DNA from 2 places in the Pseudoalteromonas galatheae genome. Region 1 is predicted to be linked to the other one. Evidence: riboswitches for the same ligand, from Rfam matches in the RefSeq annotation. Region 1 holds a riboswitch; the other holds the start of a gene.
The links. A riboswitch is a leader RNA that binds a small molecule or an ion and turns the genes downstream of it on or off. The one in region 1 is predicted to bind cobalamin.

Region 1 (4,427 bases):
GGTGGAGATGAAGCCATCCACTATAATCACTTTTTGTGCACGAGCAACCGCCAGCATGGCACCAACCATTTGCACAATTTCAAAGCCACCTAGGCGCTGTAAAATTTGTTCTGGCGTCGCAAGCTTATCTTGATGATATTCTAGAGCCTGTTTGATAAGTGCCCGTTTTTTGCAAAGCGTTTCATCGTCAATGCCTGTACCGCGCCCCACACATAATTCCACACTCGCCCCGCTGAGCGCCGCTAAAATTGCAGCTGCAGAACTGGTGTTGCCAATCCCCATTTCACCAAAAGCAATCACGTTGCTACCCGCTTCAATAGCGGACATCACCACTTGCTCTCCATATTCAAGTCCTTGTTTGAGCTGCATTTCACTCATCGCAGGCTGTTTATGGAAGGCATGAGTAATATCGCCAAGTCGCTGTGAGCGAAAATTCGGCGCAGGCTCACATAGCACTAATGTGCCACAATCTACTACGGTTAACTGCCAACCAAGTTGTCGACAAAAGACGTTGATCGCTGCACCGCCCTGCACAAAGTTTGCAACCATTTGCCCAGTCACTTCGCTTGGCGCAATAGAAACACCTTGACTTGCAATACCATGGTCGCCCGCAAAAACAAACATTGCAGGGCGTGTTATTGCTAACTGATCTACGTCTAATTGCGCCTGCCCTTGTGAGAAGATCTGTACTAGCTGCGCGGCCAAAGCCTCAAGCTTACCAAGCGCACCTAGCGGTTTGGTTTTTAAGTCAATGCGCTGTTGAATAAGCGTGTTTAAGCGAGTATCTAACGGTTTAACCATGGGTAACTCCGATGCCTCCAGAGCGGCGATTTTTGAAAATAAGCAATGCTAAGAAGAACACGCTGCCAATGGCGGCGGTGATCACCCCCACGGGAAGTTCCTGATTATCGATAAGCGTGCGCGACAATACATCCACCCATAGCATCAAAAGCGAACCGCACAGCGCGGTGGCCACAAGCCCAATCACCTTTGCTTGCGAGATAAAAAAGCGCACGATATGCGGGATCATCAAGCCTACAAATCCGACTCCGCCGCACGCAGCCACAAGTACTGCGGTGAGTAAAGAACTCAATAACAACATACCTATTCGCACTCGTCCTACATTCACGCCAAGCGTGGTGGCGCTTTCATCTCCGAGCAACAAGGCGTTGAGTGGCCGACGCATCACTAAAAGCGTGATAAAACTCAGCAACACGACCAAACATGGAAGCCATAGCCATTGCCAGCTCGCCCTTGCAAATGAGCCTAGATTCCAAAACAAGATTGCACTGATGGCTTGAGGGTCACTCCAATAAAGCAACAAGCTGGTAAAGGCACTGAACAGAAAAGAAAGTGCGACGCCCGCCAAGAGCATAGTTTCCACCTGCTGTAGTGCATTGCGCTTTGCTACAAATAAAAGCAGTATGATCGACAGCAAACTTCCGACAAATGCAGCCCCAGACATCATTAGGCTAGACTGTGCACCAAATAGCGCAATAAGCACCACCACACCGAATGAAGCACCTGAAGAAATACCAAATAAATAAGGATCAGCTAGCGGGTTACGCGTCACGGTTTGCAAAATAAGACCCGCTATCGCCAGTCCTGCTCCCGCACTCATCGCCAGTAACGTCCGTGGCAGACGAAGTTCAACTACCACCCGTTGTTGAAGTACGTTGGGATCGAAATTAATAATCGCTTGTATAACCGTATGCCAAGATAAATCAATCGCACCGATCTTAAGTGCCATCAGCATGCTAAAACAGCATAAGCTCAATAGCAGTATCGAGATCAACGCGATCCGCTTTGCGGCAATCATAACTGATACCCGTAATGAAAGCGTATATGTGGGATCTCACCGTTATTTGGCGGATGACGGACAGTAGAAACCTCTGCACATACCCCAAAAACTTGGCTTAATAGGGTTTCGTTAATGACTTCAAGTGGCGACCCATTTGCAACCAGCTCACCGTTATTTAATACTAAAAAGCGGTCGCACAAGGCGCTAGCCAAATTTAAGTCGTGAAAAGACGCAATGATAGTAACACCAAGCTGTTTGGCCAGCTCCATAATTTGGATTTGATATTTAATGTCCAAATGGCTGGTGGGCTCATCCATTATCAATACTTGAGGCGCTTGCACCATGGCACGTGCGATCATTGCCCTTTGCCTCTCCCCGCCAGACAAGGAGCTAAAACATTGCTCCAACTTATGGCTCAATCCAACCTGCTCAATGGCATGTAGGATTGCCTGTTTTTCAGCAGCCGTCGTTGTCGCGAGCAGTGATTTGTTCGGTGTTAGACCCATCAATACCATATCAAATAATGGCAGAGAAAACTCAGCGGGGATGTCTTGCAGCACCACAGCAACATGTCTCGCGTAGGCCTTACGTCCATAACTAGCTAGCGGCTTACCGTTGAAAAATAGCGTCCCAGAGCTTGGTGCTGTGTATTGATATAAAGTGCGCAGCAAAGTCGACTTTCCAGCACCATTCGGTCCGAGCAAACCAATAAATTCACCCGAATTAATAGCAAAGCTGAGTGCCTTTAAGATGGCTTTACCACCAAGCTGCACGCTAAGTTTATCGACTTGAAACTGTGGAGTGACTGCCATAGCACCTCTGATTGGGCACGGCAAAGTAGTAGCTTATAGACAAGCGACAACTTTGACTTAAGTCTGCCCGCTTAAGTATATGGATAGGCCTTGGTATCTGACTTATGCAAGAGACAAGGCTCAAGCACTTACAGTTGCGGGGACAGTTGAGGACTCACACCTCATTCCCAATATCTGCCTATCACGAAATTTGCAATATTATGAAGTCTAGACGTCTAAAATACAACTTTTGGCCAAGCGGTTTGGCTGCTGTCGTAAAACACCTCAACTTTTACTATACCCGCATAGGGAATATCTATCTTCGATTGGTATGCGGTAAGTTCGGGCGATAGGTCAAGAATAAGTGCTACAAGCGCTTTTATTACTCCTGCATGCGCAACAACAGCGATACACTCTTCACTTGGCGACGCCAAAATGCTGTGCCACCACGTGGTGACCCGATGATGAAAATCATACATAGACTCGCCCTCAGGAGGCGTGTGCAGCCAAGGATTTTGCCAAAAATCGCCAATACTTGGAGATTGGGTTTCTCGCCAAAGCGTATCATAAGGTTGTCCATCCCATAAACCAAAATCAAATTCGGCGAGATTTGGCTCCACCTCAACAGGGAGTTGATACTGCTTTGCAAAAGCGTTAGCAGTATTCAGGCAGCGCTTCCTTGGAGAACTAATAATTCGCTGCAGGCCACTTAGGCTCGTTAACGATTGCAGCAATTGCTGAGCACCTATGTTACTGAGTTCGGGATCTGTCACTCCAAGTAAATGGCCTGATAGAGTCGTTTCACCATGACGAACAAAATATAGCTGCCGCTGCATTTTTACTTAACCTGAGGTTTGTTACCCAAAAAGCAAAAACGCAAGCTAAGCTTGCGTTTTCAATTAATATCATTCTACGATTACAGGATCTGGTTTTCTTTCCACATCTCTTCTTTTGCTAACCGCTTTTTGCGTTTGTCGCATGGATCGTCGCAATCACAAATTTTGTCAATGCCCATTGAGCCCAAACCACCACAGCTACTGGCCATGGATTTCTTTTGTACGATAACGCCTACAGCCATCGCAACAGCGATAAGCATAAGTAAACCGAAAGTAAGGAGGAATAAAGACATTATCTAGCCCCTTTTATTGCTACATTGAATTGAGTGACGACGCGCAAATTATACGCTTTCATGACGTCACTCACAATTAAATTATGGGGTGTTGTGCAGCTTAATTCAAGTACGGCTGAAAAGCTTCACTCGCGTAACTCTTGATCCCTTCAGGACTTTTATACATCAAATACACGGGGAGTTGATGCTCAGTGGCATAAGCCTTTGCACGCTCCGTGCCCATCACAGTCAATGCTGTTGCTAGGCCATCAGCCGTCATCGCAGATGGATGTAGTACCGTTACCGATACCAGCTCATGTTTAACTGGGCGACCCGTTGTTGGGTCAATAAGGTGTGTAAAGGTTTCACCATCCATTTCATAAAAAATACGATAGTCACCTGAAGTTGCAATACCGTTTTTGCCTGGCTCTATCACGCGATGAATTTGGCGTTGACCAACAGGCGCATCGGGTTTCTCGATAGCAATACGCCACTCACCATCCGGCTTCTTGCCAGAAACGCGTAGCTCACCGCCGATTTCAACCATATAGTCATGAATATCATGGTTTTCAATCACCTCAGCGACCTTATCAATGCCATAACCTTTAGCGGTTGCTGAGAATGATAACTCAAGCCCAGCGATTGTTTTAGCAAGGCCGCTGTCATTTAATACAAGTTTATCGACACCGATACGAGTACGCATATCGTCTAACTCTGACTGTGACGG
Region 2 (4,427 bases), 2.5 Mb from region 1:
CATATAGGCAAGGCAAAAATTTTGCTATTTAGTTGTTCTAAATGAGAAATTTTTAACGAAGCTAATATGCTATTTCACCCTTCAAATTGATTAGAGAATTAATTCAATTGGTATTAGCTGCTTGTGAGATTTTCTACGGCTTTAGCAGTTAAACTGCTTGCAGGTATTGCAAAAACGCTCAACGAGCTATATCCCTAATTCGCTGGGTAAATAGTTTTGTGGAAGGTGGTTTACCTGCCGAGAAGTTAAGCCTATTGTCGCGCTAGCTGCCAGTGCTTATTCACTTCCTCAAGTAATTGTTGATTAAACGGCACATTGATATTTTGCTTCGCTGCTAGCTCGCAAATATACCCGCACATGGCGTCAATTTCTGTGCGCCGATTATTCGCGAGATCTTGATTCATTGAAGAACGATTGTTAGCGGTTTGTGCCATCACGGTGTAAGCAAGCGAGACTAGCTCGCTAAGCGCTAAGGTTACGCCTGTACCTGCGGCCACAAGCTGTACTTCATTCATTAAATTAAGGATTTGGGTTGCGTATTTGGGCTGTTTTAGCTGACCATTTGTGACTTGTTCCAATGCACTTAGCGGGTTAATGGCAATATTAACCGCCAGTTTTTTCCAAAGTGTTGGCATGATGTCAAACGTGGTTTGGGCATTTTCAAATGTGCTAAACAGTTGCGAGAATACACTCTGGTAATGGCATTCGGCTGGTAAATTTAACGGCCCAAACCAAGTTGCGCCTTGCCCCGTATGGTGTACAGTGTCTGCGACTTTATAGCCTGCAATGGATGTGCTTAAGAAGTAGGCGGATTGTGTCGCGTCAAGCGCTGCTAACTCACAAGACCAATCTACCATACCATTATGACTAAGTATTAGCGTTGCATTTTTTGAAAGTGCAGGGCGAAGCGCTCGGAGTGCTTCGATGACCTGATATGCTTTAACGGGAATGATTAGCGTATCTATACTGCTGACTGGGAGTTCTGCAAGTGTTTTGGTGCTGCAAGGGATGGTATGTTGAGTACTTGCTGTTTGATAGCGATAAGTCGCCGCGCGTTTGCTTCGAGTGATAAGCGTAATTTGATGAGATTGACTAAGGTGCTGGGCGAGCAGTAAGCCTATCGCCCCTTCACCTAAAATATGTATGTTAGCCATGTTTTCTGCTGCGCCAACTTGTCCAAATATAAAATAGAACAAAATAACTGACTGCACCGGCTACATCAGCCAAAAAATCAGCGGTAGATGCTTGACGGTAAGGCAGTGTATGCTGCATCCACTCAATTCCTGCTCCATATAAAGAAAGCAGAACTAAATGAAACCATACTTTGAACCTAAAAGCATGATGAGAAATAAATGCTAGCACAAAAAACACGCCAAAATGTGCCACTTTATCGATATTTGGCAACAATTTTGGAGACAAGCTAATTTCCTTTGCGAATAGCACTGTACATATAATCAAAGAGATAATCAAAAGAGCTTTATAAACGCGCCGTGTCACAATACATCCTACTTCTGTATGACTAAGCGAGCAGTATAACATCGAAAACTGTCCATTGGGTGAACATCCTAATACGCTGTTTAAAAACTTAAAGTAACTCAAATTAAGCATAAACTGCTATAATCGAGCCAAAATGACTTTAGGAGAGAAGCATGCCTTCATTTGATATTGTATCTGAAATTGATATGACAGAAGCAAAAAATACCGTAGACAACGCGGTTCGCGAGCTTGACACGCGTTTTGATTTTCGTGGCGTAGATGCGTCAATCGAGCTAAACGGTGAAATGATCAACCTTAAAGCGGAAGCAGAACAACAAGTTATGCAATTGTTCGATATGCTAGTGGGTAAAGCGGCGAAGCGCGGCCTTGATGTGGCAAGCTTCGAGTTAAAAGATATTGAGCGCTCTGGCAAATACGTATCGCGTAAGGTGGCGTTAAAGCAAGGCATCGACAAAGAGATGGCGAAAAAACTGGTTAAGCTTATTAAAGACTCAAAAGTTAAAGTTCAAGCGTCAATTCAAGGCGATACGGTGCGTGTAACGGGTAAAAAGCGTGACGATCTGCAAGAAACGATGCAACTTGTTCGCACCGGTGAGCTTGGTCAGCCATTTCAATTCAAAAACTTCCGCGACTAATTACGCCTTACTTCATTCCAAAAGTGCATAGATTGCACTTTTGGATTTCTAGACGTCCATTGACAATCATTCCGAAACCCAAGACAATAGCCTCGCATTTTCAAGGTGCTGTACACAACCTAGTGTGGTTGCTAAGTGTATAGATAATCGGGAAACTGGTGCGAACACAAGGGAACATCTAATTACGTTAATCAATGATAAATTGAGTAAGACCGCTTATTACACGTGATTAGCTTGGATCGGTTCTATGCCAGCGCTGCCCCCGCAACGGTAGAGTGAACTGCCAATCTGCAGATTTACTGAGCCCGGAGACCGGCCTTGGAACAGTCACTTTGTGTTCTTGTACGGTGGGTACAAGTTAGGGGAAACCATGTTAAATAAAACTGCTCTAAGCGCGGCGATAGCGACGGCGCTCTCTTTTTCAGCATTTGCTGATCAAAATATTGAACATATCACTGTTACTGCCAATAAATTTGAACAATCTCTAGAAAGCGCATTGTCCGCGATTACGGTTATAGATCGTGCTGAAATTGAAAAAAGCAATGTTCAAGATGTCGTATCGTTACTCGATAATGTCGCTGGTATTCAAGCGGTTAGAAACGGTGGCTTTGGCCAAAGCGTGAGTTTATTCCTACGTGGTAATGACGCTAAGCATACGCTAGTGTTAATCGATGGGGTTCGAGTGACGGATGCAAACTCCGGTGACAATTCGCTTACTAACTTACCACTTAATAGCATCGAAAGGATTGAGATAATTCGTGGTGCCAAAGCTGCGATTTATGGTTCAGATGCCATTGCTGGCGTGATTAATATTATTAGTCGTGAAGGGAATAATAATACTATCGCGCTTACGACTGGGAGTAACAATTACTCCAAGACCGAGGCGACGGTAAATTACAAAAAAGACAAGTTTAGTATTGCCGCTAATGCGGGTTACACTCATACCGATGGCTATGATGTGATTGAGAAAGACCCTGAAGCTGCAATCACAAAAAACCATGACCGTGATGGATATTATAACGGTAATGCCGGTTTAAATGTGCAGTATGGTGATGAAGAAAGTGGCATTTTTAGCTTACGTTCACAGTACAGTGAAGGAGAGGGGGAGTATGACTCTTTTGGTAGTGATGCTTACCGTTTCCATAACTACACCAATAAGTTGGCGTGGAAAAGACGTACTGATAAGTTTAGCCAAAGTGCGTCATACAGCTTAGGTAAGGAACAAAACGTTCAAATCGGTAATAGTGCTGACGATAATGCTTATGTCACCAAACGCAGCCAATTTGAATATCAGTCGCAATATAGTTTAACTGAAGCTTTGATCTTCACAGGTAACTTTACCTTTCTAAATGAAGATGTTGGTGATTCTACCGCCTCTTTTTCAGAGCCTGAGCGTGATAACTTATCTTTAGCACTCGGTGGGTTTTACAACGATGAAAATTGGCTGGCAGAGGTTGTACTGAGAACGGATGATTATGATTTTCATGGTCGTGCAAACACCTACACGGTTGCTGTAGGCAAGCAAATCATGGATGGCCTGAGTGTTAAGTTGAATCATGGTACAGCCTTTAGAGCACCTTCTTTGTCACAGGCGTTTGTGATTGATAGTCCTTACTATCTGCCTAACCCCAATATTAAGCCGGAAGAAGCCACTAATAACGAAATTATTGTCACATGGAGCGGCGAGAACTTCCGTGTGGAAGCTGCGGTATACGATAACCGTATAACCGATAAAATCGTTTATCAGCAAAATGATAAATGGAAATACATCCCTTACAATATTCAGCGCGCTGACTTTGAAGGTGCTGATCTTTCTGTTGAAATTGAAGACAACTTTGGTATCGAGCATACGGTAAATGCGAGCTATGTGAGTGCTAAAGACGCTGATACCGATAAGCAATTACAGCGCAGAGCGAGACGAACCTTAACTTATTCAGTCAGTAAAGAATGGGAAAATGTCGACGCAACACTGACCTTAGTCCATAGAGGTAATCGCGATGATAACGTATGGGGAGCTGAAGGTGCATATACAGTGACTTTGCCGTCATATACGCTGTTTAACTTAGCTGCTAACTATACGTTTTTCGACGGATTCAAGTTAAATGGCCGGATTGAAAACTTAACCGATAAGCGTTATTTCAATGCCACAGCGGGCGAAGCAAAAGATGGCTCTTTACTGGGCTACAAGCCACTAGGTAGACAAGCCTACGTTGGTGTGAGCTACAGCTTCTAATGCGTTAACTGCTTTTCAATACCCAGAGTGATCCATCATGAGTAATGGATCACTTTTCTTAT

Region 2: linked by a shared signal. The riboswitch ahead of CWC29_RS14125 (TonB-dependent receptor domain-containing protein) and the one ahead of CWC29_RS02965 (ABC transporter ATP-binding protein) in region 1 are both predicted to bind cobalamin.

The regions. Positions count from the first base shown of each region.
Region 1 is NZ_PNCO02000001.1:686,153-690,579, reverse strand. It holds gene cobT (nicotinate-nucleotide--dimethylbenzimidazole phosphoribosyltransferase) at 1-801, opposite strand, end outside; gene CWC29_RS02970 (FecCD family ABC transporter permease) at 794-1,819, opposite strand; gene CWC29_RS02965 (ABC transporter ATP-binding protein) at 1,816-2,613, opposite strand; cobalamin riboswitch at 2,683-2,810, opposite strand; gene CWC29_RS02960 (histidine phosphatase family protein) at 2,829-3,428, opposite strand; gene nqrM ((Na+)-NQR maturation NqrM) at 3,509-3,721, opposite strand; gene CWC29_RS02950 (FAD:protein FMN transferase) at 3,822-4,427, opposite strand, start outside.
Region 2 is NZ_PNCO02000001.1:3,177,414-3,181,840, reverse strand. It holds gene CWC29_RS14140 (ketopantoate reductase family protein) at 252-1,154, opposite strand; gene CWC29_RS14135 (VanZ family protein) at 1,147-1,419, opposite strand; gene CWC29_RS14130 (YajQ family cyclic di-GMP-binding protein) at 1,650-2,132, shown strand; cobalamin riboswitch at 2,219-2,467, shown strand; gene CWC29_RS14125 (TonB-dependent receptor domain-containing protein) at 2,503-4,365, shown strand.